3 regions of the Schinkia azotoformans genome follow, and region 1 is predicted to be linked to each of the others. Evidence: predicted binding sites of a transcription regulator. Region 1 holds the regulator's gene; each other region holds the start of a gene.
The links. The regulator Rex, encoded in region 1, represses fermentation and respiration genes when NADH is low (regulators of the CRP and FNR family bind a similar motif). The targets are predictions, from matches to a motif close to TTGTGAAATATTTCACAA.

Region 1 (10,116 bases):
ACATACTATTTTTAAAAAAATCTAGACTTATTTTGGATGTGGACAGAGTTTATCCACAGCTCAGAGATGTGGTGGATAACTTCAACAAATTCCGACATAATGGGTTCCGTAGGTGTTCATAAAAATTGTGGATAATTCGATATTTTTCTGTGGATAATGTTAATAACTTTGTGGAGTGCCTGAAAAAAGTGAGTTTATCTGTGAATAACACTGTGGATAGTGTGAATACATAAAAAAAATACCCACATCTGGAAGAAATGGATTTGACAAAATTCCACAAGAAAAAACGTCCAGAAGAATTTTCTCTGAACGTTAATCCTGTAGAGTTTCCCATTCTTCCATCAAGAGTTCGAGATGGTCATGATATTTTTCGTTTTCACTAGTTAACTTGGCTGCCTTCTCATAGTCTTGATAAACTTCAGGGTCACATAATAGTTCATCATTTTCAGCGACTTTCATTTCAATTTGTTCAATTTGTTGTTCGATCTCTTCAATTCGACGTAGGCGCTGGCGATCTTTTCTTTTCTGTTCTTTGTCTTGTTCATATTTTGCCTTGTCCGATTCCGGTGGAGTTGTTTGCACCACTTTTGATGAGGATTGTCCTTCATTTTCAAGCTGTGCCAATTCTTCCATTTCCGCTTTTTTATTCACATAATAATCATAATCACCCAAGTACGACTCCAGTCCTTCTGTGGATAACTCAATCACTCTTGTAGCCAACCGATTTATAAAATAACGGTCATGAGATACAAACAGAATCGTTCCAGGGTAATCGATTAAAGCATTTTCTAGTATTTCTTTGCTATCCAAATCCAAGTGGTTCGTCGGCTCATCGAGAATTAATAGATTTGCCTTCTGCATCATCAGTTTGGCGAGTGCTAATCTTGCCTTTTCACCGCCACTTAGCGAAGAGACTATTTTTAAAACATCATCACCACTAAATAAAAAATTCCCTAATATCGTTCGAATTTCTTTTTCCTGTCTTAATGGATATTCATCCCATAGTTCATGTAAGACTGTTTTATTGGAAGTCAAGTTTGCCTGCTGCTGGTCATAATAGCCAATCGTAACATTGGACCCGTAGTTGATCGTGCCAGTAAGGATCTCAAGCTGCTTAGTAATCGCCTTAAGCAATGTGGACTTTCCAATTCCATTCGGCCCAACTAAGGCAACACTTTCTTCACGCTTAAGCCCGAAGGATACGTTTGTAAGAATCGGCTCCTTTCCTTGATAGGAAACGGTTAAAGAATCCACCATTAACACATCGTTGCCGCTTTGTCTTTCAATATCAAAGGAAAATGAGGCTGACTTTTCATCTCCAAGTGGGCGGTCCATTACTTTCATTCTTTCAAGCTGCTTCCTACGGCTTTGTGCCCGTTTTGTTGTTGACGCTCTTGCAATATTTTTTTGGACGAAATCCTTTAATTTTGCAATTTCCTCTTGTTGCTTTTCGAAAGACTTTAGTTCCTGCTCGTAAACGGCTGCACTTTGCTCTAAATATTTACTATAGTTTCCTACATAGCGGCGACAATTCGTCCGTGATAATTCATAGACTTGAGTCACAACTTTATCTAGAAAATAGCGGTCATGGGAGACGATTAGTAGAGCACCAGGATAACCTTGCAAATATTGTTCAAGCCAGCCCAGCGTTTCAATATCCAAATGGTTCGTCGGTTCATCAAGAATTAATAAATCCGGCTTTGTTAAAAGCAGCTTAGCCATTGCCAAGCGGGTTTTTTGACCGCCGCTTAAGGTTGCAATCGCTGTCGAATAATCAAAATCACCGAAATTAAGCCCATGTAAAACCGTTCGGATGTCAGCTTCATACTGATAGCCGCCTTCATCCTTGAAGGTTACTTGCAGTTCGTCGTATTCTTTTAATAATTTTTCGTATTTTTCGGTATCATCTAAATAGGAAGGATCACCCATTTTTGTTTCCAGTTCACGCAGCTTCTTTTCTTTTATTTGAAGATGGTGAAAAACAGTCAACATTTCATCCCAAATAGAAAGACTAGATTCCAAGCCGGTATCTTGAGCAAGATAACCGATCATTAAATTTTTTGGCTTAATGATTTCGCCGCCATCATACGACATTTGTTCTGAGATAATTTTCAATAAAGTAGATTTCCCTGCTCCATTTCTTCCAACTAGAGCAATTCTATCTTTTGATTGTACTTCTAATTTAATATTAGATAAAATAAGATCAGCACCATAATATTTCGTAAGTTGGTTGACTTGAAGTAGTATCATATCGGTTCACCTCTTCAAATCATAGTTTAGCTTATACAATGTCAAACGAGCAACAAATCTCCTTTTTTGACAAAAATAAATATCATCCTAAACTTTTTTGTATTAAAATATGTGTAAGTCGGGAGATGAATGAAGAATGTCCTTTACTCATTTTAATGAAGAAGGCCGTGCGAAAATGGTCGATATCACTGAAAAAAATGAAACTACTCGTACTGCCATTGCCCATTCTAGCATACAAGTAAATGAAGAAATCTATACAAAAATAAAAGAAAATAAAATGAAAAAGGGCGATGTATTAGCTGTTGCTCAAGTAGCCGGAGTGATGGCAGCCAAGAAAACATCCGAATGGATTCCGATGTGTCATCCATTGATGCTAAAGGGTGTGGATATTTCTTTTTCATGGGAAGAGAAAGCCCCTGAGTATATTTTACATATCGAAACAACTGTTAAAACAAAGGGAAGCACAGGTGTCGAGATGGAGGCTTTAACAGCAGCAACTGCTACAGCGTTAACGGTTTATGATATGTGTAAAGCCGTAGATAAAGGAATGATTATTGGCCGAACATATTTAGTTGAGAAAACTGGAGGAAAAAGCGGAGATTTTCGGAGAAAGGAAAATATTGATTAAGGAGAACGGGGGTATGGTATGTCTTTTGATAAAAACAAAATACCGCAAGCGACTGCTAAACGCTTGCCGTTATATTACCGGTTTATAGCGAATTTACATGCTTCAGGGAAACAGCGTGTTTCCTCAAAAGAATTAAGTGATGCGGTAAAAGTAGACTCAGCCACAATTCGCCGTGATTTTTCTTATTTTGGTGCCCTTGGTAAAAAGGGTTATGGGTACAATGTCAATTATTTATTGTCCTTCTTTAGGCAGACGTTAAGCCAAGATGAAGTGGTGAAGGTGTGCTTAATCGGGGTAGGAAATTTAGGAACCGCCTTTTTGCATTATAATTTTATGAAAAACAATAATTCCAAAATTGTGATGGCATTTGATGTTGACCCAGCGAAAGTCGGCACAGATATCGGAGGTGTTCCAGTTTATCATTTAGATGATTTAGAAAGCAAAATCACAGGTGAATTGGAAGTTGCCATTTTAACCGTTCCTGTACAGGTATCCCAGCCAATAACGGACCGCCTCGTTACGTCAGGAATAAAAGGAATTTTGAATTTTACACCAGCAAGACTGAATGTCCCGGAAGATATTAGAATTCATCATATTGATTTAGCAGTTGAGTTGCAGTCATTAATTTATTTTTTAAAACATTACCCATTAAGTTAATAATTTTATGGGTTGCCCCGGAAAGTTTGCTCAAAAGTACACATGGAAAAACGGCTATCTCTATTTTGAGGCAGCCGTTTTATGATTTTCTTTTTTTAATCATTCTTTTATATAAAATAAATCGAATAGCTGTTGAAAAGTCGAAGGTTGCAATCATCATTAACAGTATCGTAGAAAAGTTCCAAATTGTCTCTTTAGCGCTTTGGATCGCTAAATATGTAAAGAGAGCACCCATCGCCCCATAAATGAGTGCCATTGTATAAGGTGAAGTTCTCATTGTAAAAACCCTCCAACGAAGCTTTGCACCTGTTCATATTGCTTCTGCAGCTTCTCCATATCATCTGCAAATAGGATGCGTACCAACACAACAAAGGTATTCATGGAGACGTGGGCAACAATCGGAACCAGAATTCTTTTTGTTTTAACATAAAGAAAGGAAAACACAAGCCCCATTGCTGTATAGATGATGATATGTGTAAAGTCAAAATGGACAGCTGCAAAAATTAAAGAACTAATGATAGCGGCAATCCAAAAGTTAAATCTTGTATATAAACTGCCAAAGATAATCTGCCGAAAAATAATTTCTTCGAAAATTGGCCCTACTACTGAAGTAACAATAATAAAAATCGGTGTTTGCATCGCGATTTCTACTAAAATCTCTGTGTTTTCAGAGCCCATTTTGATTCCAAGTATCATTTCAATTTGTGCAGCAATAACCTGTGCTAAAAACGCTAAAAAGATCCCGGAAATCGCCCAGCCTGCTGCACGAGTTCTTGATACTCGATTGTTAGTATTATGACGGGCTTTGATGTCTGGCAATAACAACAAAATAACTACTAATAAACCGCCACTAAAGCTTATGACCGTCCAAATGGCCACCGCATCATCCTTTGAGATCCCATTTCGAAGCAGCAAGTCCACACCAAACAAGATCCCCGAAAATTGTACAAAAATATACATTAATATAGTAAGCAAGTATCTGCTTTTCAATGTTATACCCCTTTATGTTTAATCAGATGAACCACTCTTGTATTTTAACATAATTATTTTAAAACCAATAAAAAGATGATTGGTTTTTCAACATTTCGTTAATAATGTTCAGGGAGGTTAATTTTTACAAAAAAAATATAGTTTTTACTTGCAAAAATCTAGTTAATTATTTATTATAATAAATGTGTTAGCACTCAGCATTAATGAGTGCTAATAATTAAAATACTTAAAATTTATCTTAGGAGGGTGTTTCACTTGTTAAAACCATTAGGTGATCGTGTTGTTATTGAGCTTGTTGAAGCAGAAGAAAAGACTGCAAGCGGTATTGTTTTACCAGACACTGCGAAGGAAAAGCCGCAAGAAGGTCGTGTTGTAGCTGTAGGAACTGGCCGTGTATTAGATAACGGTGAGAAAGTTGCTTTAGAAGTTAAAGAAGGCGACCGCATCATTTTTTCTAAATACGCTGGTACAGAAGTGAAATATGAAGGTAAAGAATATTTAATTATTCGCGAGAATGATGTTTTAGCAATTGTTGGCTAAGTGGTCTTGAACGCGGAATGATAGAGTTACGAAGTGTGCAAAGACCCACTTTACTTTCATTTTTCGTGAGATAGATCTACTAGTCTTTTTACATAGTAGATCACCCTTGTCTAATAGAATTAATAAAAAAAATCAGAATCCTGCTGATTAATAATTTTGAGGAGGTACTACTTAAATGGCTAAAGAAATTCAATTTAGTGAAGATGCTCGTCGTGCGATGCTACGTGGTGTAGACGCATTAGCAAATGCAGTTAAAGTAACACTTGGACCTAAAGGACGTAACGTTGTATTAGAGAAAAAGTTCGGTTCTCCATTAATTACAAATGATGGTGTAACAATCGCAAAAGAAATCGAATTACCAGATGCATTCGAAAACATGGGTGCAAAATTAGTTGCTGAAGTAGCTAGCAAAACAAATGACATTGCTGGTGACGGTACTACGACTGCAACTGTTCTTGCTCAAGCATTAATTCGCGAAGGCTTAAAGAACGTAACTGCTGGTGCGAACCCAATGGGCATCAAAAAAGGGATTGAAAAAGCAACTCAAGCTGCTGTTGAAGAATTAAAAGCGATCTCTAAGCCAATCCAAGGTAAAGAATCCATCGCTCAAGTTGCAGCGATTTCAGCTGACAATGATGAAGTAGGTCAATTAATTGCTGAAGCAATGGAGCGCGTTGGTAACGACGGCGTTATCACAATCGAAGAATCTAAAGGCTTTACAACTGAATTAGAAGTAGTAGAAGGTATGCAATTTGACCGCGGCTACTCTTCACCATACATGGTAACAAATTCAGAAAAAATGGAAGCTGTTCTTGAAAACCCATATATCTTAATCACTGATAAGAAAATTGCTAGCATTCAAGAAATCTTACCAGTATTAGAACAAGTAGTTCAACAAGGTAAGCCATTATTAATGATCGCTGAGGATGTTGAAGGTGAAGCACTTGCAACATTAGTTGTTAACAAACTTCGCGGAACATTCAACGCTGTAGCTGTTAAAGCTCCTGGCTTTGGTGACCGTCGTAAAGCGATGCTAGAAGATATCGCTATCTTAACAGGTGGTCAAGTCATCACTGAAGATATCGGTTTAGATCTTAAAGCTGCAACGATTGAGCAATTAGGTCGTGCTTCTAAAGTTGTTGTAACAAAAGAAAATACAACAATCGTAGAAGGTGCTGGTGAATCTGCTACTATTTCAGGTCGTGTAAACCAAATCCGCAAACAAATGGAAGAAACAACTTCTGAGTTTGATAAGGAAAAATTACAAGAACGCTTAGCTAAACTTGCTGGTGGCGTAGCTGTAATCAAAGTTGGTGCTGCTACTGAAACTGAATTAAAAGAGAAGAAACTTCGCATCGAAGACGCTCTAAACGCTACTCGTGCAGCAGTAGAAGAAGGTATCGTTGCTGGTGGTGGTACTGCTTTAGTTAACGTATACAATAAAGTATCTGCTCTTGAATTAGCAGGTGATGAAGAAACTGGTAAAAACATCGTATTACGTGCATTAGAAGAGCCAGTTCGTCAAATCGCAGCTAACGCTGGTTTAGAAGGCTCTGTAATCGTTGAGCGCCTTAAAAATGAAGCAGTTGGCATTGGTTTCAATGCGGCAACTAACCAATGGGTAAACATGGTTGAAGCTGGTATCGTTGACCCAACTAAGGTTACTCGTTCAGCATTACAAAATGCAACATCTGTAGCTGCTATGTTCTTAACAACGGAAGCAGTAGTGGCTGACATCCCTGAAAAAGAAGCTCCTGGAATGCCTGACATGGGCGGAATGGGCGGCATGGGGATGATGTAATCCCTGCATAGCCGGGCATGAAGTTTTATAAAAAAGTAAAGACTACTCCCTATTTGGTTATAGGGAGTAGTCTGTTTTGTTGTAAATGTGCTTATTGAATAAAACTTGTAGAAAAAAGTTAAAGCCGATTCAAAATGAGGTTTAGCAAGGCGGTTAAGGAAAGCACTATATACATAGCGGATATTGTTAACCACACGGCATGTTTTTCGATATCTGCATTTGGGTCTTTAGCGACTTTTTTTATTAACAATATTAGATTTATACAAAAAACAATTGCGAAAATTGGATTTATTAGGAAACTGAATTGAATCAAAAATAATATCATAAATCACCAACTTCCCCCAAAAGTTTTACCGTTTATCTATCCTCTTAATCATCCTGAAGAGGACCAAGTCTTTATGATTGAAAATTTTTTAGCTTTTGCTTATTGCGTAAATATTTTTTACTTCAATCTAGAAAAAACATAGAATCAAATTTTTTTTGGTAGTTGATTGTATTGAATGTTTCGGTCGTTATATAGTGAGCGCCTCTTCTGTATGATAGTGATTTTTCGAGAATCACACGATACCTACGAACGAGACGCCTTCCGTTTTTACAAAAATTAAATTGTCAAGCGGGATAACAGATAGATGGATCTTAATCTCATTAAGTTCAACAAATAGTACTTGTTTTATTGGAGCGAAAGTTGAACAATTATTATAAAGGTTGCCACTTTTATATTTTGGTTTCTTGCAAGAGCCTTAAAAGCTAAGTTTAATAATTATACATTCTTTTACCACGTTTTACTTTGATAATCAGTAGTTTCATTATATTCCGTGCCAAAATAGAAGTTCATTGGTTTTAATTTACCATTATTTCTTGATAATTCAAAAACAGGGTTACTAATGTTTATTGTAAGTACCTGGTGTCCACATGTTCCATAAAGGGCTTCTGCTGGTTCATTAGATTTAGTAAATTGGAATTTTATGAACATATAATCGGAATTTACCGGATAGTCTGGTTTTGCGAGATTTTGTACTTTAGTTACACCACCTAAGAAATAATTAAATCCAGAAGACCAATTTGTAGTAGTTGCACCCTGAGATGTTGTATAGGTGTAAAAACCAGTTGCAGTACCATTAGTTACTACACCATTTTGTATAACGATACCAACAACGTCCTTCATTCTCAAAGACGGACTAGTCAGCCATGTAAAAGTTCCAGAAGCTTCAGCTGTTTTCCCGTCGCTTTTTATTTAAAGACTCGCCAAAGACGGGTATCGTGTTCACCAATCTTACGTGCAACTGCCACAACTGGCATTTCACCCATCAACGACAGTAGATGGTGTTCAAAAAGCATGGAAAATCCAGCACCTGGGCGTGCCCAATCAATGATAACGGTGCGTATTTTTCCACATGATTCACATTTAACCCTTGGCATTCTTGCATGTAGTATGGTTTGATATTGCCAGAAATCTAGGTGCCTCCAAGTACGGTCCTGATCTTGAATGTCATGAACTTTACAACCTGAGGTCCCACAATTAGGGCACGAAAATTCGGCACCTTTTCTATATTCAATATAAATGTGTAGTGTTTTCTCATCTTTAGTTAGCTCATGGTGGAAAACATACCATGGCTCAGGTATTTCCAAGGCGATTTCAAACACATTGTAATCTTCATGAAAATCTTTCATATCACTATCAGCTCCTAGGTATTTTAATAGATTAATACCTAGTATTGACAGTTATATAAGATTTTAGACTAAATACTAAATAGCGAGGAAGCAACCCATACCGCAAAAATTCCTCTTCCTCAACATAACCGCTTGCAATAGCTAGTTTTCTAGCAAACAACTGAGAAATTCTCGTAATCAACAATTATCACCTTCCACCTATTTTCCAATTTGTATTAATTCTACAACATTCAACATATTATTCAATAGATTTGGGATAAACCCCCCGAAATCGGGGATAAATTCCTGTATTTGCGGGATGAATTTGAAAAACAATTAATCTGAGAATCTGAATCGGCATTTATCCCGGAAATGTGGGGATTTATCCCGATTTTTGATGAGTTTGTCGCAAAAATATTGTAATTATTGGAATATTTTATATGATTGCAGTTGAAAGGAGGGAAATAATAAATGTTTAAATAACATACACACGTAGTTAACTACTGAATAAATTTAATTGGATTTTTGAAACAATAATTTTAATTTTTAGGGAGGATTTTATGTTTAAAAAGAAGAATGTGTTATCATTATTTATGATTTTATTTTTTGTACTAGGATTTAATAATTTATTCGCTGATGCAGCAGCAATAGAGGGCTTAAAAGAATCGCAAAAAGAACATTTGAAACAATTAGGTTTTACAGAGGAAAACATAGCATCAATGACAATTGATGAATATCAAGATTTTAAATATGCTATTCCAGCGGAGCCGTTTGTTCAAGAAGAAACATTTTATAAAGTTATTTCAAATCTCGAAGGTGAAGTAACAGGTGTTGAAGAATATAATGAAAAAGATGCTCTAAAATTGATGGAGCTGGAAGAAAGAATGATAACACCTTTTGCAATAAACACCGAAGAAACTAGTTGGATGTCTATGACTACAACTAGTACGAAACTTACGAATGGTAGAACTCTGTTGCATAATAATTTTACATGGTTAAAGAATCCTAATGTTAGTTTATCTGACATGGTTGGATTAACTTACAATGATAGTGTTGTAATCGAACCTAATACTATTAAATTCTCTTATAAATATACAGACGGTTTAGGTGAGCACACATTGGGCTATAAATCTTTGTCTAAAAATGCCCAAGGTATAGCTGCAATATTTAACTTAAAAGGAATTGGAACAAATGCGGGTACAAGTAATCATCATGGTTATATAGCAGTAGAAGTATCTAAGGGTAATACTAATGATATATCAGCGAATGCCTTTGGTCATTACACACATACAACATTAACTTTTAGTATAGATGTGTCCATTAAAACAGGGGATATTGGGCTAGGTATGGCAACAGCTGAAACAAAAATGACTAATACCGCAATTAAATTTAATTTCTAAGATTTCTTATTTTAGGGTGATTATATGATTGATTTTATTATAGCAGCATCATTCTTATTGAATCCATTATTAGCTTTTGTCTTCAGTTTAAATTTATGTATTTTGATTATTAGAGTCTCTAAAGATGAATATTCGAAAGTTAAAGCAAATATTATTTGGATTTGTATTTCAAGTGTGTATATTATTTTTACCTTGACTTG
Region 2 (10,116 bases), on a different contig from region 1:
GATGGGAAGGACTACCATTTCGTAAGTGAAGATGCATTTGCAAAAATGGAAGAGCAACAGGAATTTTTGGAAAGTGTTGAAATCGACGGAATTAAATATGGTATTCGTGAAGAGGATATTATTAAGGCTTTTGAAAACCATGATTTTATATACTTAACACTAAATCCCGAAGGAACAGAAAAACTTAAAAAGATGTATGGAGATAAAGTAATCCGCCTCTTCGTCTACGCTGATAGGGACACTGTCGTTAGCCGACAAAAGGAAAGACAGGACTCAGAAGAAGACATCCAAAGACATTTATCCCATTATGATGAAACGATGAATTACAAAAATGAATGTGAACATGCCTTTGAAAACTTCGATTCACCACAGGTCTCCTTCCAAGTTAGTGAAGTGATTGAAAAATATCTTGATCGAAACCTTGTGCAAACTGATTATTAATAAGAAAAACGGAAGCACCCGTTTAGCGAAGTTTACGAGTCGCTGGATGCTGGAGTTAGACAATTGTGCGCTATAACTATGTTTACTTTTCATAAATCAAAAAAGCTCAGACCCAACCTCTGAGCTTTTGATTTATTCAATTTTCCCTTCCCATTCTACCATGCCACCGCTCATATTCGTTGCATTGAATCCATGTCCTTCAAGGAATCGAGTCACTGCCCCGCTCCTTGCACCTGAATGACAAACGATAATATATTCTTTTGATTTATCTAATTCATCCATTCTAAATTCAATAGATCCTATTGGAATATGGACTGCACCTGGAATTTTACCGGTGGCGACTTCGAAATCTTCACGGACATCGATAATATCTATCTTTTTTCCTTCATTTATTAAAGTTTCAACTTCTTTTGCGGAAATTTGTTTCATCGATTTTACCTCCTAATTGCCTACCCATAACGGTATCCTAAAATAAATAAAAAAGAATGTCAAACATCATGCTTTTAGTAATACTACATGACGGACATTCTTTTTTTGTGATGAATTAAAACCCGGTTATTTCGTCAATTTGACTAAACATGGCGACGTAATTTTTGATTTCACCACCATTGTTTTTTACAGTATTTATGGTTACCCAAACTAAATACAACTGTCCATCTTTTCTCTTATTCCAAATTTGTCCACTCCAAATTCCGTGTTCCTTTACTGTTTTCCACAGTTCTTCATAAAAATCATTTGAGTGTTTATCCGATTTTAAAATCCGTGGATTTTGTCCAATTACCTCTTCCTCGCTAAAACCGGTTACCGTTGTAAAGGCTGGATTCACTTTTTGAATTTTGCCATTTAAGTCAGTAACAAAAATTCCTTGGGTTGAGTGGTCAATGATCTCATCGGCCATACTTAATTTATCTTGATAGAACATCCAAATCACGATAATTAACGATGCCATTGCAACTTGCGATAAAGCCATATAACCGATTGCGTAATGACCCGTTAAATTAAATAAGAAGGATAATAATAATGGTGGGAAGAAACCACCTAATCCCCCCATTGCCGCAACAAGTCCATTCACAATACCGCCTTGTTTAGAGAAATACATTGGAACCAGTTTGAATATGACTCCATTTCCGATACCGGCAAATAATGAAATCGTTAAGCATCCAATTGTGTAATAAAGTAAGGATGGGTTAAATGCTAATAAAACACCAGATAAAGTTAAAGCCGCAAACACAATCATTAATATTTTGAAAGAATTAAATTTGTCTCCAAGCCATCCACCGAGTGGACGAACAAAGGTTGCAAGCGCAATAAATCCAGCCGTTCTTAAGCCAGCATCCACCTTATCCAAGCCAAAATTTGTAACCAAGAAATTCGGTAAATAAACTGTAAATGTTACAAACACACCGAATGTTAGGAAATAAAATAAACATAAAAACCAAAGTTTTTCATCCTTGTATACACCTTTGATTTGTTCCATTAAAGGTGTGTTTACTTTTGTTTCTTTTTTATCTCCTAAGAAAAAGTTCAATATTGCAATAAAAATGACTAGAATGATGAAAAACCTTACCGTTGTTTGCCAACCAAATTGGTTAGCAAGCACTGGTGCTGAAAATGTAGTAATGGCTGTTCCGACATTACCAACCCCATAAATACCATTAACAAAACCATGGCGTTCCTTTGGATAATACTTAGGTAGTGATGTAACTCCGACTGAAAAGACAGCCCCACTCAAGCCAAGTACCAAACCTCCTATCAAAAGGTCAACAAACGAATCGGCAATGCTAATATAAAATATTGGAAGAACTAATAACAAAAAACTAATGGAAAATAATTTTCTCGCCCCAAAACGATTGGTCCAATATCCAATTGGAATTCTCATTAATGATCCAAGTACTACTGGAATAGCAGTAATTAAAGCCAATTGATTTGTTGATAGGCTAATCTCTTCTTTTATAAAAGGCATTAAAGAAGATAAAATAACCCACACCATAAATCCTGCAATTAAACTAAATGTTTGCAATGGCAGTTGAATTTTTGTATTCATTTTCAAACTCCCCTTTTCTTTCAAACTTCTTTGATAGAACACATGGTAATGAAAAGTAACCCCCTAAAGATGTGAGGAACCTCACATCTTTTTTCGAGTTCAAACATTTGTCACAAAGGACAAAAATTTTTATGTAATCTACAATGTTTTTTCGGCAATTTGTGTCTTTTTTGTGACAAATGATAATTGTGTGAACAACCTCACTGTTGAGAGTTGTATCTTTATTGTTTCATTGTCATTAGGAAATGATTCAAACATTCTAATACAAGATGTTTAGAAAATTTGAAGTGAGGAGAGATTTTTATGAAAAATAATCGGCGTTCCCCATTACTAAATCGCTTAAAATATTTAACTCCTATTGAAAAACAAGCTAATAATCATAGTCAGACCACATATGAAAATCGTGACTGGGAGCAAGCGTATCGCAATAGATGGCAGCATGATAAAGTAGTTCGTTCTACACATGGAGTAAACTGTACCGGGTCATGCAGCTGGAACATCTTTGTGAAAAACGGAATTGTAACTTGGGAAGGACAGAATCTTAATTATCCTTCAACAGGTCCTGATATGCCTGACTTTGAACCTCGTGGTTGTCCGCGTGGAGCAAGCTTTTCTTGGTATATCTACAGTCCACTTCGCGTTAAATATCCATATGTTCGCGGGATTTTATTAAATATGTGGCGTGAAGCTTTAAAGGAAAACTCTACACCACTTGATGCATGGAAAAGCATTGTTGAAAATCCTGAAAAAGCAAAAGCGTACAAACAAGCAAGAGGAAAAGGCGGCCTAGTCCGTGCTGAGTGGGATGAGGTTTTAAAACTTATAGCCGCTTCGATTTTATATACGATAATCAAATATGGGCCTGACCGCAATGTTGGATTTTCTCCGATACCTGCTATGTCGATGCTTAGCTATGCTGGCGGCGGTCGCTTTATGTCACTAATCGGTGGTCCAATGTTAAGCTTTTATGATTGGTATGCAGACCTCCCACCTGCTTCCCCTCAAATATGGGGAGATCAAACTGACGTACCAGAAAGTAGTGACTGGTATAATTCCGGCTACATCATGACTTGGGGTTCGAATGTACCGCAAACCCGTACACCTGATGCTCACTTCTTAGCCGAAGTTCGCTATCGTGGTACAAAAGTTGTGTCCGTAAGCCCTGATTACGCTGAATCAACTAAATTTGCGGATGACTGGATGAAGGTCAAGCAAGGTGCCGACGGTGCGTTAGCAATGGCTATGGGCCATGTTATTTTAAAAGAATTTTATGTAGAAAATCAGCATGATTATTTTATCAACTATGCGAAGCAATACACTGATTTCCCATTCGTCGTTACATTGAAAAAGGATGGCGACCACTTCCTTCCTGATCGTTTCTTAAACGCAAATGACCTAGGTAAAGAAGTGCAAAATGGTGAATTTAAACCAGTCTTATTTGATGAAAAGAATGGAAAACTCGTCATCCCTCATGGCACAATGGGCGCTCGTTGGGAAGGCAAAGCAAAATGGAATTTAAAAATGGTTGATGAGGAAACTGGAGAAGGCTTTGATCCTCGACTATCCTTCCAAGGTATTGAGGAAGAAATAGCAACTGTCAAACTTCCATACTTCTCACATCAAGGCAATGAAGTATTGTACCGCAATGTTCCAATAAGAAAAGTAGAGAATAACAGTGAAGTATTCTATACGACAACTGTCTTTGACCTAACTCTTGCCAACTATGGAATAAACCGCGGTCTTGGTGATCATGCGGCAAAAGCATTAGATGATAACATTCCGTTTACACCAGCTTGGGCAGAAAACACGACTGGAGTCAAGAAAGAGCTTATTACAAAAATCGCTCGTGAATTTGCACAAAATTCACTTGATACAAATGGTCGTTCGATGATCATTGTCGGTGCAGGTATAAACCATTGGTTTAACTCTGATACAATTTACCGTGCTGTCTTAAACCTTGTTTTATTAGTTGGTTCCCAAGGTGTGAACGGAGGCGGTTGGGCGCACTATGTTGGTCAAGAGAAGCTAAGACCAGCAGAAGGATGGCAAACTATTGCAACAGCAAAGGATTGGACAGGTCCAGCGAAATTACAAAATGGTACATCTTTCTTCTACTTTGTAACGGACCAATGGCGTTATGAAGAACAACCGGTAAGCGACCATATTTCGCCGATTTACGAGAAGGCTCGCTATAATCATTATGCCGATTACAATGTGATGGCAGCAAGACTAGGATGGCTCCCATCCTACCCAACATTTAATCAAAATGGCATTGACTTATATAAAGAAGCAGTTGCATCAGGGGCTAGCTCTCCACAAGAAATTGGTCTATTTGTTGCTAAACAGCTAAAAGAAAGAAAATTACAGTTTGCAATTGAAGATCCAGATAATCCAATCAACTTCCCGAGAAATCTATTTGTATGGCGCTCCAACTTGATTTCAAGTTCCGGTAAAGGCCACGAATATTTCTTAAAACACCTACTAGGTACAACGAACGGATTATTAAATGATGATGCGGAAAGCTTACGTCCAGAAGAAGTAAAATGGCATGATCAAGCACCGGAAGGAAAACTTGATCTATTGATTAATTTAGATTTCCGTATGGCTGGTACAGCCCTTTATTCAGATATCATCCTTCCGGCAGCAACTTGGTATGAAAAACATGATTTAAATAGTACGGATATGCATCCATTTATTCATCCGTTTAATCCGGCTATTTCAACTCCATGGGAAGCACGTTCTGACTGGGAAATTTTTAAATCGATGGCAAAAACCGTATCTGAAATGGCGACAGATCTAAATCTGGACCCAATGAAGGAAGTTGTCGCTACTCCGCTTCTACATGATACACCGCAGGAGTTAGCACAGCCACTAGGTGCAATTAAGGACTGGTCGAAAGGTGAATGTGAGCCAATTCCTGGCAAAACTATGCCACAAATTCATGTTGTCGAAAGAGATTATAAACTTATTTACGATAAATGGATTTCTATCGGTCCAAACGTGAAAAATGCACCACATGGAATTAAGGGAATCTCATGGTCTGCAGCAGAGGAATATGAAAAGTTGAAAAACGTGCTTGGTACGGTCAGCGGCGGTGTTGGTGACGGATGCCCTAACATCAGCACAGCTAAAAATGCCTGTGAAGCCGTATTGACTTTATCGTCTACTTCTAACGGTAGAATGGCTGTAAAGGCTTGGGAAGCACTTGAAAAGACTACTGATCTTGAATTAGTGGACTTAGCTGCTGAGCGTGAAGAAGAATGCTTTACGTTCGAGCAAATTACAGCACAACCAAAAACGGTTATTACTTCCCCCGCCTTCAGTGGTTCTGAAAAAGGAGGAAGACGCTATTCTCCATTTACAACAAATGTAGAACGTTTGATTCCTTGGAGAACTGTAACAGGAAGACAATCTTTCTATGTGGATCATGAAATGATGCAGGAATTCGGCGAAGCGATGGCAACATTTAAGCCAATCTTACAGCCGAAGCCATTCAGAAAAAATCGCCCTGAAGTTGAGGGAAAAGAAATCGTATTGAACTATTTAACACCGCATAATAAATGGTCCATTCATAGTATGTATTTCGACTCACAGCCAATGTTAACCCTCTTCCGCGGCGGTCCAACTGTTTGGATGAACAAAGATGATGCAGAAGAGGTTGGTATCGAAGATAACGACTGGATTGAATGCTTTAACCGTAATGGAGTTGTTGTAGCGAGAGCTGTCGTTTCGCACAGACTTCCACGTGGTATGGCCTTTATGCATCACGCACAAGACCGTCATATCAACGTACCGGGATCAAAATTAACAGGTAATCGTGGGGGAACACATAATAGCCCTACGCGAATTCATATGAAGCCAACCCATATGATTGGCGGCTATGGACAATTAAGCTACGGCTTTAACTACTATGGACCGACAGGAAACCAACGTGACTTAAACGTTGTGATCCGTAAACTGAAGGAGGTTGATTGGCTTGAAGATTAAAGCACAGATCGGCATGGTCATGAATTTAGATAAATGTATTGGCTGCCATACATGTAGTGTAACTTGCAAAAACACCTGGACAAATCGTCCAGGTGCAGAATATATGTATTTTAACAACGTTGAAACAAAACCAGGTATCGGTTATCCAAAACGTTGGGAAGATCAAGAGCATTATCGCGGCGGCTGGGAAGTTAAAAACGGCAAACTGCAATTAAAATCAGGTACAAAAACAAATCGCTTACTAAATTTGTTTGCTAACCCTAATCTTCCTGAAATCGATGATTACTATGAGCCTTGGACCTATGATTATGAAACATTAACAAACAGCCCTGAGCGAAAAACACAGCCGGTTGCCCGTCCAAAGTCTTCTTTAACGGGAGAATATATGGAAATTCTTTGGGGACCGAACTGGGAGGATGACCTTGCTGGTGCTCACGTTACAGGTCTTAGGGACCCTAACGTTGAAAAAATGGAAGAGCAAATTAAGACGGAATTTGAAGATGTATTCATGATGTACCTGCCAAGAATTTGTGAACACTGCATAAATCCATCTTGCGTTAGTGCCTGCCCATCTGGTGCTATGTATAAACGTGATGAAGATGGAATTGTCCTTGTCGACCAAAACGCTTGCCGCGCATGGAGACATTGCGTATCTTCATGTCCATATAAAAAGGTTTATTTTAACTGGCAAACAAATAAAGCAGAAAAATGTACACTTTGCTTTCCAAGAATTGAAGCTGGTATGCCAACCATCTGTTCCGAAACTTGCGTAGGACGTATTCGTTACCTCGGTGTTATGCTATATGACGCTGACAAAGTGGAAGAAGCAGCATTAGCTGATGAAAAGGACTTATATCATGCTCAATTAGGGATTTTCCTAGATCCAAATGATCCTGAGGTCATTAAGCAGGCAAAAGCAGAAGGCATTCCAAATGAATTCATCGAAGCTGCTCAAAAATCACCAATCTACAAAATGATCATTGATTGGAAAATAGCACTTCCCCTTCATCCGGAATATCGGACAATGCCAATGGTATGGTATATTCCACCACTCAGTCCAATCATGAATATGTTTGAAGGCGTTGGAAGTACATCAAATGCGGAAGACATCTTCCCTGCTATCGATGAAATGAGAATACCGATTGAGTATCTTGCCAACCTATTAACGGCAGGAGATCAATCCCATATCCGTCAAGTATTAAAGAAGATGGCGGTCATGAGAACATATATGAGAAGTGTACAAACGAACAAACAGCCAAATATTGGGGTTGTAGAACAATTGGGCTTAAAAGAACAAGATATTAAAGATATGTACCGTCTACTTGCTATAGCAAAATATGAAGATCGTTTTGTGATCCCTGCTTCCCATCGTGAACACGTTGCTGATCTTTATGATGAGCAAGGAAGCTGCGGTTTAGCATTTGCAGGCGGACCAGGTTCTTGTGGAACGCTGTAAGGAGTGAAAACTATGGATAATACAGATAGCCAGCTAACCTTTCAGATTTGCTCATACTTATTAAACTATCCTGATCAAGAATTTATGGATTCACTTCCAGAGGTTCTAGAGGAAATTAGTTCCATTCAAAGTTCTGAAACTAAACAGGAGCTACAAAAATATTGTGAAAAGGCAAAAAAGCAATCCTTGTCAAAACTAGTTACTACCTATATTAACACATTTGATTTTGGCAAAAAGACAAATCTGTATCTTACCTATATGTCTAATGGGGAACAACGTGAACGGGGAATGGAGCTATTATTCCTTAAAAACTTTTACAAGCTACATGGTTTTGATGTAACTGACAAAGAATTGCCTGATTATTTACCGATTATGCTTGAATTTGCTGGACAGGTTGATGAAGCAGCGATGAAGACGATATTCGAAAGATATCTTTCCAATATTGAAGAAGTTTCTAAAAACTTGGATTCTGGCAAAAACCTTTATGGTCATATTATCAAGGCTATATTGTTGGAGCTTGGTAAAGCAGGTATAACTAATACGCGACAAAGGAGTGAAGCTCTTTGATTAATCAATTTTTATGGGTCGTCCTCCCCTACATTGTGCTCACAATTTTCATTGGCGGTCATATTTATCGTTACAATCATGATCAATTTGGCTGGACAACTAAATCAAGTCAGCTTTTAGAGAAAAAGCTACTTCGCGTAGGCAGCAATCTATTTCATTGGGGAATTATCTTTGTCTTTGGCGGACATGTTATGGGATTATTAATTCCGATTGGAGTTTACGAAGCAATGGGAGTTAACGAACACCAATACCATACGATTGCTCTTCTTGGTGGAATTCCCGCTGGTATAGCGGCAACGCTTGGGATTATCATTCTTACAAACCGCCGTATGACGGTAAAACGCATCCTTCAGACGAGTACGAAAGGAGATTGGGTTTCCCTATTTTTCTTACTGATCGTCATTTTATCTGGTATGTCAGCAACATTATTAAATTTAGATTCACATGGTTTCGATTATCGTACAACAATTGGACCTTGGTTAAGAGGTGTTTTAATGTTACAAGCGGATGCAAGCTTGCTTACAGAGGTACCCCTGTGGTTTAAAATTCATATGATTGCGGCAATGGGACTCTTTGCTGCATGGCCATTTACACGTCTTGTACACGTATTTAGTGTACCTCTTCGTTATTTAACACGCAGTTATGTTATTTACAGAAAGCGCGAGCCAAAGCAGCAAAGCCTATAAACCCTACTTTTAACAAAGCCGCTCGGATTATTCCAGCGGCTTTGTTTTACTATAAAACAGTTAAAATCAAAATAAATACAATATAACAACAATTTTGATTGTTATTGACGAATATCCCTTCAATTGATAACATTTAATCTATTATATCTATATAATTAACAACCTTGTATAAGTTCAAGAATACGGCTTGAACGTTTCTACCAGCTACCATAAATAGCTTGTCTACAAGGATTAGAAAGTGCCATACTTCCTATTTCCTTTGTAGAATAAAACTTTGGTAGCTATTTTACCAAAGTTTTTTTATTTTATATCATTCAAAGGGGAAAGACACCATGGAGAAATTTTTTCAATTTAAAGAACGACAGACAACCTACAAAAAAGAAACGTTGGCAGGGATTACAACTTTCCTTTCTATGGCTTATATCCTGGTCGTAAATCCGATTATTCTTAGTCAATCGGGTATGGACCAAGGTGCCGTATTTACAGCTACTGCCCTTTCTGCCATTGTTGGAACATTATTAATTGGAATACTAGCAAACTTTCCAATTGGAATAGCTCCGAGTATGGGTTTAAACTCATTTTTCACATTCTCAGTTTGTATCGGAATGGGCATCAAATGGGAAGTCGCCTTAACAGGTGTGTTTGTAGCCAGTATTATTTTCGTAATCTTAAGCTTGTTTAAAATCCGTGAAAAAATTATCAATGCTATTCCGCAGGATTTAAAGTTTGCTATTGCTGGTGGAATTGGTTTCTTCGTGGCCTTTGTCGGTCTAAAAAATGCAGGAATTATTGTTTCCAATGAAGCAACATTTGTATCAATTGGGGACTTAACTTCACCTCTAACAGCACTAGCTGTCATTGGTTTTGTAATAACTGTTTTAATGTTAGTGCGCGGTATTCATGGAGCAATCTTTTACGGAATGGTCATTACAACA
Region 3 (10,116 bases), on a different contig from region 1:
AAGCAAGTGATGGCTCAGAGGTAACAGATTCTTTATTAACTGCCAAAGATATCGATATATTAATCATTGATTTATTAATGCCCAAGCAGGATGGAATTGAAACGATTCGTCGAATTAGACCCGCTTATCAAGGGAAAATCGTAATGGTTTCACAAGTCGAAATTAAGGAATTAATCGGTGAAGCTTTTTCGTTGGGGATTGAATATTACATTATGAAGCCCATAAATCGGCTTGAGGTCATTGGCGTTTTAACAAAAGTAAAAGAACGGATCCTCCTTGAAAAATCAATCCATAATATACAACAATCACTAAACCAATTGAATAACATGGCTATTCAATTACCTGAAAGAAACTCAGTCGTTCAATCTTCGAACAATATAGCGGAGGCGGCAAAGTATAAACTATTAGACTTAGGCATCCTATGTGAAGGGGGCCATAAGGATCTCTTAGACATTTTGGAAGTGTTGAAACAACAAGAACTTGAAGGGAAACATGAAATTCCTCCTTTAAAAGAACTTTTTGAAGAGGTTGCACTAAAAAGGCTCGGGATTAAAGATCAAAAAGAGGCAAAAGCTTCAGAGCAAAGAGTAAGACGGGCCCTTCATCAATCCCTTGAACATATTGCTTCTTTAGGAATCAATGATTTTTCAAACCCAACGTTTGGGCATTATGCCTCCACTTATTTTGATTTCCCGCAAGTACGGATGAAAATGTTGGAGCTTGAAGGGAAACAACCAGAGGAAAATGGACATGCAAGAATTAACATTAAGAAGTTCATTCAAGTACTTTATATGGAAGTAAACCAAGAATCCCGCCTTTAAATACCAGGCGGGATTTCTGTATTAGTGAATATCTAATAAATTTTTCCTTTTCTCACAAGGCACACATACTTCATCGGATTCAATTAATGTTTTGAAGTTTTGACCACATGTACTACATACCTTTGTTACTACAGGTAAATTCAAAATTTTATGGGCAGATACTTTTTCAATCACGGTTAATGCTTTTTCCGGGCAAATATCCTCGCACAAATGACAGGCTGAACAGCTTTGGGCATTTAAGATAAAACTATCATCTGATATATTTAAGCATTTATGATGACAAAGAAATTCACATGCTTTACATAATGTACATTTACTAGTATCCAATGTAATTTCAGCAAATTGATGACTAGGGTAATATTTTGCTAGTTGTAAATCCTCTTGATTGAAGCGCCATTTAGCCGGTGCCATCTTAACCACGAGCGACTTCGCTTCTTTTTTCCAGCTGAAAAATAATTCTCTTCTTGTCATTTCAATGGTCGCTTCCTCCATTTTTTCATTCATGAAAGTAAAAGGAGGCTCGCCTAGAAGGTGTAGAATCTCATTCGTATCCTCAATTGATTTCCGCCAATGCACAGATAATTCACCATCATAGGCTATTTCTGTTATACCCTTTTTATAATAAACTAATAATTCCTTTATTGATGGCACTTGGTCCCCTGTAATCACCAATCGATGATTCTTAACTGTTCTTGCCGGAAAAATTCCGGCAACTGCCTGAACAGAACAAGCGGCAATACAGTCCCCACATTGTGTACATTGTTCAGAGTTAATAGACGGAATGCCATTAACAAAGGAAATCGCATTGTCTTTACAGCTTTCCACACATTTTTTGCACTTTGAACGGGGGCTTTTGTGGTGCGTGCAAGATTTTAAAATTTCATATTCATATGTTAAACTCTCTGCCCACAAACTTAATAATCCCATACATATCCCCCACTTTATTCTTGTTAATTATTTCACAAATTCATTTCTTACTATACATTATAAATTCTTTTAACTTCGAAAAGTATGGTCAATCTAAACGAATTATTGAAAGTTTTTTTGTACAAACCTACAACTATTTTCTTACGGAATTGTGACATTGATTGTTCTTCCAAAATTAGTACGGTAAGATAATTTAGAAGCGGAATAAACAACATGAAAATAAGAGAAAGGCAGGATAAAACCATGAAAGACTACCAAGATATCCCTGATTATGCAAATGAGCTATTAGTTGCATCAAGTATAGGTATTGACCAACTTCTACAAAAGCTAAAGTCTCTACTTTCTCTTCCAATCACCATTACGGATCCTCTTTATAATGTATTATTTTCATCCGATATCACTATAAATTCTGAGACCTTTTCTTCCTCTGTCTTTGAAGAGATGAATACGACCAATCATAACAATGCTAGAATGTATCAGATTCAAACGATAGACAACAAAATGGTAGGATTGGCCGCCCCTATCATTTCTAAGAATACAACCTTTGGTTTTCTGTTTATCCTTGGCGAAGACCCTATTGAAATCTACCAATATAGCGAAATCGCAAAATTTACTGCATCATTATGTGCTATTCAGATGCAAAAACAGCGGGAAATGAACCAGGAAAAGGTTAAATATAAAGTCGCCTTTTTATTTGATCTGCTTTATGGAAATATGAAACAAAGAGAAGATATTATTGAATACGGAAATATATGGGGATGGAATTTTAATAACCCTCATCAAACGATCGTTTTTTCATTAACGGATTTTAATCACTTTTCTGCAGAAAAACAAATCTTAAACAGAATACACAGCTATATAGGAAAAATACTGTCCGATTGTGGGAAAATCCCGATCACTTTGATTAAACAAAATCAGGTTATTGTGATTTATCCACTCCAAACGATCGATGACCCGGTTAACAGCAGGGATGAAGTTAAGCAATTTTCTCATTCAGTCATTAATTATATCCATTCGATATATCCGGAGTATAAAGTAGTCTGTGGAATTGGCAAGGTTTATAGTAACCCAACTGAATTGTTTCGAAGCTTCCAAGAGGCAAAAGTTGCCTATGATTTAGGGATATTACTAAACATCGACATCCCTTTCTTTTCTGAATTAGGATTAGAAAGAATTCTTTATAAACATGATCTTCAGGATTTAAAGGAATATTATGAAACGATTTTAGGAGATTTGGAAAAATATGATGCTGTTAATGACGGGGATTTAATGGAAACATTAGAGGCATTTGCCGCCAATCATTTTGACATTACCCAAACGGCAAAGGCTTTATTTCTTCACCGTAATACATTGCGCTACCGTCTCAAAAGAATTGAGGAAATTCTAAATATAAAGCTGGAGGATTTCAATATAAAACTTGATATTTCCGCCGCTTTTAAAATTAAGCAGCTGCATCAATTGTAAAAGGAGATGCCTTAACTTTGAAACTTCAAATTATTAGAAATACATGTCCCCGAAACTGTTACGGAACATGTGGAATTCTTTCCTATGTTGATAATGGCAAACTTATTAAGGTTACCGGTGATCCGAACCATGGCTTTAATCAAGGCAGATTATGCGCAAAAGGATACGCCTATACCCAATATGTCTACCATCCTGATCGCCTCAAATTCCCAATGATCCAAAAACCAAGAGGCTCAGGAAATTGGACTAGAATTTCCTGGGATGAAGCCTACACAATCATAGCCAATAAAATGATTGAATTAAATCAAAGATACGGTTCCAATCTAGCTTTAGGCTATAACAAATTTTCCGGCAATCTTGGTATCCTTCATTATGCAACAGAAGGGATGTTCAACAGTTTTGGACCACATACGAAAACATTCGGGAACCCCTGTGCACAAACAGGCAGACTTGCTATCAAGAATTCATTCGGGGATAACTATTCTTCTGTCCCGGAAAATATGGCAAATGCTAGTTTAATAGTCATCTGGGGTTCCAACCCGGCTGTTACCAATGTTCACCAAATGAAATTTATTTATGAAGCGCGAAGAAAAGGGGCCAAGCTTGTTGTCATTGACCCTATCTATACGGAAACAGCTAAAAAAGCCGATTTATATATTCAAATAAAGCCTGGTACAGATATGTGGTTAGCGCTAGGAATTGCAAAAATCCTTATAGAAAGTGGAAAATATGAGGAAGGTTTTATCGAAAAGCAAGCCCTTGGATGGGATGCCTTTAAAACCTTTCTTGAAAAGAATTTAACAATTACCGAAGTTATCGAAAAGACAGGAGTACCATTGAAAGCAATCGAAGAATTGACTTCCCTATATTACTCAATTAAACCAACAGTCACATGGATTGGATTAGGACTGCAACGGAGCCATTTTGGAAAAAGTGGCATAGAAGCTATTAATAGTTTAGCAGCCATGACCGGAAATCTTTCCATACCTAATGGGGGGCTTTATTTCGTACACTTTGATGTTGAACAATTTCCTTTAACGTTGTTAAACCATCGTGGGCCTGACCATCCTGCTATTCCATATTCACGGGAAATTGACATCAGCGACTTTTCAGAGAGTGCACTTTCACTACAAAATCCCCCATTAAAATTACTATGGATTGCATCAAGAAACATCGTTAGCCAGGATCAAAATCTTAAAGCGTGGGAAGAGTTAAATAAACAAATGGAACTCATTGTCACCGTGGACCTTTTCATGACAAAGACGGCTGAACAATCTGATATTGTCTTGCCGGCTGCAAGTCATTTTGAAGAAGAAGACTTACATGTAGGTTATTGGCACTATTGGTTATCGATCAACCAAAAGGCAATACCTCCTTTTTATGAAGCAAAAAGTGATTTAACAATTGCGCGTGAACTGACTACTAAGCTTAATGAACTATCGCCTGGTTTTTCCAATTTCCCTGCAGATAAAGAGCCGATCGATTGGATTAAGGAAGAATTGACACCTGAAATGATGGAACTTTATAACATCGAAAGCTATAAAGATTTACTAGAAGGCCCACATCAAAAAAAGAAAAGTAATATTTTTTTGGAGCAGGAAGAACAGATTCGTTTATTGTCACCTGAAAAGATAGCAGAAGGAGAGCAATTTCATGATGCATTTGCCAAGGAGAATGAATTTCCATATCAACTGCTTACACCACAAAAATTGCTTAAAATTCATTCTCAATATGAAATGAACCCATGGCTACATTCAGGTGATCAGGAAATGATGATTGAGATTTCTGATGATATTGCACGAAGCCACAACCTTCAAGACAAGATGAAAGTAGAGGTATTTAACGAGCACGGGATGATAACCGGTAGGGTAAGAATTAATAAGCTTTTACCCAAAAATATAGTCCTTGCCCCACAGGCAGGCCATGACCCTATTAATCAATTAATCTACGTGAAAAATGAAAATGACCAGAGTGAATCTAGTGTATTCTTTTATGACAGCAGAGTTAAGATTAGGAAATGGGGGGAAGCCCATGTTTAAACAGCTTGGATTCCTATTCAATGCCGATGATTGTATAGGTTGTAAAGCGTGTGAAATAGCATGCAAAAATGAAAATCAAACACCTGTTTCTGTAAATTGGCGGAAGGTGAAACGAATTTCTCCTGATATGTTCTTGTCCGTTTCTTGCAATCATTGTGACAGTCCAGAATGCTTCCGTGTCTGCCCTGAACGCGCTTTTACGAAACGGCATGACGGCATCGTGCAAATTGACCAAAACCTATGTACAGGCTGTCAATTATGCGTCAGTGCTTGCCCGTATGAGGCGCCGCAATTTGATCCTGAGACCCAAAAGGTTAGCAAATGCCAAATGTGCTACCCAAGACAAGATAAAGGTTTGCTACCGGCATGCGTAGAGGCCTGCACAACAAAGTCTTTAAACATTATTGATTTGAATAACTTTTACGATGATAATGCCGTACCGACCATTGAAGGCTTTCCCCATATTCAAATTACTAAACCTTCGATTGCATTCTATTCCGTTAAAACTAGAAAGAGATATTTTTTAAATAACGAAGACTAGAAAAAGGGCTGTAAGAAAAAGGGAGGGGAACTTACAGCCCTGCTAAAGACCATTAACTTAACAAATTATGAACCAAGAACATAAAACACATATCTACTCATGCCTTCAGCTAAAATTATTGCTGCTAAAGCAAGGTAAGCAAAGGATAGAGAAACCTTTTTGTTCGTTGCCATTGCCATAAAGCCCAAGACACCTACACCAATGACTTCGATAATCCAGCGTAATGCAACCGTACCTTGATATCCCGCTAATTCAGTCATTGCATTCACACCAGTAATCATATTAACCTCAGGCATTACTGTTCCAAACAAAGCCAATCCAATTAATTGAATCGCTATTCCAGCCATTGCGATGTAAAATGAGTATTTAATCAAGCTTTGTGCTTTTTCTTTAAGTGCAGGTGCAATAAAGCTTACTGCTAATACTGGACCTAGCACTAAAGCCGTACCGTAAAAAGACGTAAAGGTATTGATTGAATTCCAGCCACTTACTAAGGTTTTGGCATAAATCGCAGCCATACAGTAAATATCGACTAAACCGATCAAGGTTGAGACTAATAGTAGATTCGGATTTACCTTTTTCTGTACAATAGCTAAGCCTGCTGTAATAAATACTGCAGCAATAAACATACCTGTTACAAGAATCTCACGACTCATCCAAGAAGAGCCGATATTTCGAATCGTATTAAACGCATTCGTTGGTGTCCCTAAATGTGCAAAAGATGCAATTAATCCGATTAATGATAACCCGGCAATGATAAAGAGTGGCATGCGCATTGCCGCATATGTCTTCTCCTTACCACTATCGGATATTTTCTTGTAAAACAACCAGAGCATTAGCATTCCGCCAATCGCTGCCTGCATACAGACTGTGAAAATTAATAATGGCCATTCATGCATGGTAGGAACCTCCTTTATTTTGCTGCCTTATGGGCACCAATTACAATGCTCGGATTTGTAATCGATGAACTTGGCAGACCTTTGATATCTTTTGTATTTCCATATTTCTTTTGCAGTTCTTCAAGTGGGCCGTATTCAAGCGCGCGCATTGGGCATGAACCTACGCAAACAGGGTCTTCACCTTTGGCAATTAAATCAATACAGAAATCACATTTTGTCATTTTTCCAAGAGTTTCATTATATTGCGGTGCCCCATATGGACAATTCCACATGCAATACTTACAGCCCACACATTTATCGTGATCAATAACGACTACCCCGTCTTCTTCTCTTTTGTGCATAGCCTGTGTTGGACAGTTTTCCACACATTTAGGGTGTTCACAGTGATTACAAGAAATGGATGTAAAAAAGGTTTCGATGTGCTGAATAACTGAATCCTTTCTTTCGACATAATCACCTTCCGAGAATTCATAAACTCTTCGATAGTTAATTCCTACATCTAAATCGTTTTTATCTTTACATGAGACAACACATGCTTTACATCCTGAACAATAATTATTATTTATATAAAAACCTAACTGTGTCATTTTTTTCACTCCTTTCTATAAATCTATGCTTTTTTTACTTCAACTAAATTAGTATGCTGTGGATTCCCCTTCGCTAACGGCGACGGACGTTGACTAGTAAGGGTATTAATAGCTCCGCGTTGATCAATACCATTTTTATCTGGAGCCCACCATGCCCCTTGAGGAATGGCAACTGTTCCTGGAATTACTCGATTAGTTAGTTTTACAGGAATATGCACTTCACCTCGATCATTAAATACACTTGCTTTGTCCCCATCTTTAATGTTTCTTTCCATTGCATCTTTCTTGTTCATCCACATCACTTGCGGGCCTGCTTCTTCCAGCCATTTGTTATTATCAAAGGTTGAGTGGCAGCGGCGTTTGTAATGCCAGCCAATCAGCTGTAATGGATACTTTTTGATTAAAGGATCTTGTGGACCTTCCCATGATGGGATGTATTTTGCAATGGCTGGAATTTCTTCATGGTCGTTCATATCCCATAAATCTTTAGAGAAAATTTCAATTTTACCTGATGGTGTTTCAAATTTATTATTTGCAGGATCTTTGATTTGGTCTTCAAAAGCAATATACGATTTGTCTAAAGATACTTGATAAACTCCCATCTTTTGAAACTCTTCAAATGTCGGGAAATTTGGATCTTTCTTTCTAGATTCTTCGATAGACCACTTGATCCAATCCATTTGTGTTTTTCCTTCTGTAAATTCTTGCTCAATCCCTAACTTTTTAGCGAGCATTGTTAACCACTCATAGTCAGCTTTAGATTCATACATACTTTCGATACATTGTTGCGAAAGTATCGCATGCTGTGATGGGGCCCATGTTGTACCTATATCCCATCTTTCCATAAACGTGTTAGAAGGTAATAATATATCTGCAAACTTGGCGCTTGGTGTCATAAACACGTCACTAACAACAATTAATTCTGCTAAACTTTCATCCTTCAAAATTTCAGCTGTTCTATTGCAATCTGAATGTTGGTTAATTAATGTATTTCCAGCTAAATTAAAGATTGCTTTAATACTGGTAGGAAGTGTCTCATGACCTTCTGGAAGGCCGTTCACACCATCTTTGGCTCCCATTTCAGTTCCACGGACAACCGCATCTGTCCATAAGAAACATGGAATAGAAAGATCCCCCAGTGGGTTTTTTCCTTTGGGAACAGCTGTAGTCTTAACAAGACTTATATAGCCTGTTCCTGATGCCCAACCGCCTTTAATACCTACATTACCTGTTATTGCTGCAAGCGCCGTTCCACCCCGAACATATTGTTCGCCATATGCTTGTCTTTGCGGCCCCCAGCCTGTCATTAAGGCTGATGGTTTATTGGTTGCATATTCACGAGCAAGCTTCCGAATAATATCCGCTGGCACTTTACAAATTTTTTCAGCCCACTCCGGTGTTTTGGGTACTCCATCTTTGTCTCCTAAAATATAACTCTTTAAGGATTCTCCAGTTGGAATTCCTTCCGGCATATGTTCTTCATCAAACCCAATACAGTATTTATCTAAGAATGTTTGATCATGTAAGTTTTCTGAGATAATAACATACATCATTCCGTCCATCATCGCTGCATCTGTAGTTGGGGCAATTGCAATCCATTCATCTGCTAATGTAACGGCTGTATCTGATTGTCTTGGATCAATAACAACGATTTTTACGCCCGCTTCTTTTGCTTTCCTTAAATAATAGTCTGTTAAACCAAAACGCGTTTCAACCGGATTATGACCCCATAAAATAATTAGCTTAGAGTCAGATAATGTATCTAAACTATTTCCTGTTTGTGTTGTGCCATACGTATAATTTGTTGCATGTGTAACTTGTGCAGAGCTATAGGAATTGTAATATCCGAGATATCCCCCAGTTAATGCAAATAACCTTTGAATCATATTTCCTGCCCCAATAATACTTCCTGAATGGCCTGATGCATAGTTGCTATAACGGCTCGCGGGACCATATTGTTTTGTGATTCTTGTTAATTCATTTGCAATATAATCGATAGCTTCTTCCCAAGAAATTTGTTCGAATTTCCCTTCACCACGCTTGCCAACTCGCTTCATTGGATATTTTAAACGGTCAGGGTTATATACAAATTGGCGGTAGCCGCGACCTCTGATACAGCCACGCAGTTGTGGCATTTCGAATTTATCTTCTTTTGCATCAGTACTTAGTCTTGTGATGACGCCGTCTTTAATGTGGGCTTTGATTAAGCATCTACCTCCACAGTTAATCGTTGAACAGGTCGTTAATATTTGTTCGTTCATTAATTCATTTTCCTTAGAAGCCGCCATTACTTTTGAAGCAATCTGTGATTTTCCAACAAACCCTCCAACGACTACTGGCGCTGTTACCGCACCAGACCATTTAAGAAAACTTCTCCGTGACATTGATTTACCAATTATCTTGTCAAATAATTGACCACTCATTTTAACCTACCTCCTTAATAAAAACCTAATTTATGAAAGTAACTCATTTAGAACCTGTGAATCAAACTTAATAAAGCCATCCAACAAATCTGCAATTCCTAAAAATAAAGTTGAGCTTGCATTATTTTTTATATCCCCTGTAAATTGCGGCATCCATAATGCCAGATGTTTATCAACCATATCTTTTTGCCCCATTAATAGAGTTCTTCTTGTTTTTTCGTTTTTCTCTTGAAGTGTTTTTTCTATTAAAAGAATCATAAATTCTAGTTCAAACGCGATATGGTCTTCCGCCTCGACATGTTGGTTTGGTTTTTTTTCAATTTCAAGACCAAATTGCTGAAATAGCTGTCTTACTTCAAAGGTCGGAAAATCGAATAAAGCGTGTTCCTTCCCTCTATAAACAGATTCCCAAGGT

Region 2: a site for Rex is predicted at 2,555-2,572, ahead of P9E47_RS13940 (nitrate/nitrite transporter). Genes of this name have one in related genera too.
Region 3: a site for Rex is predicted at 1,769-1,786, ahead of P9E47_RS09930 (4Fe-4S dicluster domain-containing protein). Genes of this name have one in related genera too.

What each region holds. Positions count from the first base shown of each region.
Region 1 is NZ_JARSMD010000034.1:300-10,415, reverse strand. It holds gene P9E47_RS19525 (ABC-F family ATP-binding cassette domain-containing protein) at 313-2,250, opposite strand; gene moaC (cyclic pyranopterin monophosphate synthase MoaC) at 2,387-2,878, shown strand; gene P9E47_RS19515 (redox-sensing transcriptional repressor Rex) at 2,897-3,535, shown strand; gene P9E47_RS19510 (YdiK family protein) at 3,615-3,812, opposite strand; gene P9E47_RS19505 (CPBP family intramembrane glutamic endopeptidase) at 3,809-4,525, opposite strand; gene groES (co-chaperone GroES) at 4,781-5,065, shown strand; gene groL (chaperonin GroEL) at 5,241-6,866, shown strand; gene P9E47_RS19490 (hypothetical protein) at 7,639-8,037, opposite strand; gene P9E47_RS19485 (transposase family protein) at 8,097-8,537, opposite strand; gene P9E47_RS19480 (hypothetical protein) at 9,077-9,916, shown strand.
Region 2 is NZ_JARSMD010000022.1:28,438-38,553, forward strand. It holds gene P9E47_RS13930 (guanylate kinase) at 1-441, shown strand, start outside; gene P9E47_RS13935 (rhodanese-like domain-containing protein) at 574-870, opposite strand; gene P9E47_RS13940 (nitrate/nitrite transporter) at 986-2,485, opposite strand; gene P9E47_RS13945 (nitrate reductase subunit alpha) at 2,789-6,472, shown strand; gene narH (nitrate reductase subunit beta) at 6,462-7,928, shown strand; gene narJ (nitrate reductase molybdenum cofactor assembly chaperone) at 7,941-8,495, shown strand; gene narI (respiratory nitrate reductase subunit gamma) at 8,492-9,181, shown strand; purine riboswitch at 9,326-9,426, shown strand; gene P9E47_RS13965 (NCS2 family permease) at 9,514-10,116, shown strand, end outside.
Region 3 is NZ_JARSMD010000017.1:31,315-41,430, forward strand. It holds gene P9E47_RS09925 (response regulator) at 1-821, shown strand, start outside; gene P9E47_RS09930 (4Fe-4S dicluster domain-containing protein) at 843-1,748, opposite strand; gene P9E47_RS09935 (PucR family transcriptional regulator) at 1,992-3,212, shown strand; gene P9E47_RS09940 (molybdopterin-dependent oxidoreductase) at 3,230-5,251, shown strand; gene P9E47_RS09945 (4Fe-4S dicluster domain-containing protein) at 5,244-5,792, shown strand; gene P9E47_RS09950 (dimethyl sulfoxide reductase anchor subunit family protein) at 5,858-6,691, opposite strand; gene P9E47_RS09955 (DMSO/selenate family reductase complex B subunit) at 6,706-7,278, opposite strand; gene P9E47_RS09960 (DMSO/selenate family reductase complex A subunit) at 7,302-9,701, opposite strand; gene P9E47_RS09965 (TorD/DmsD family molecular chaperone) at 9,732-10,116, opposite strand, start outside.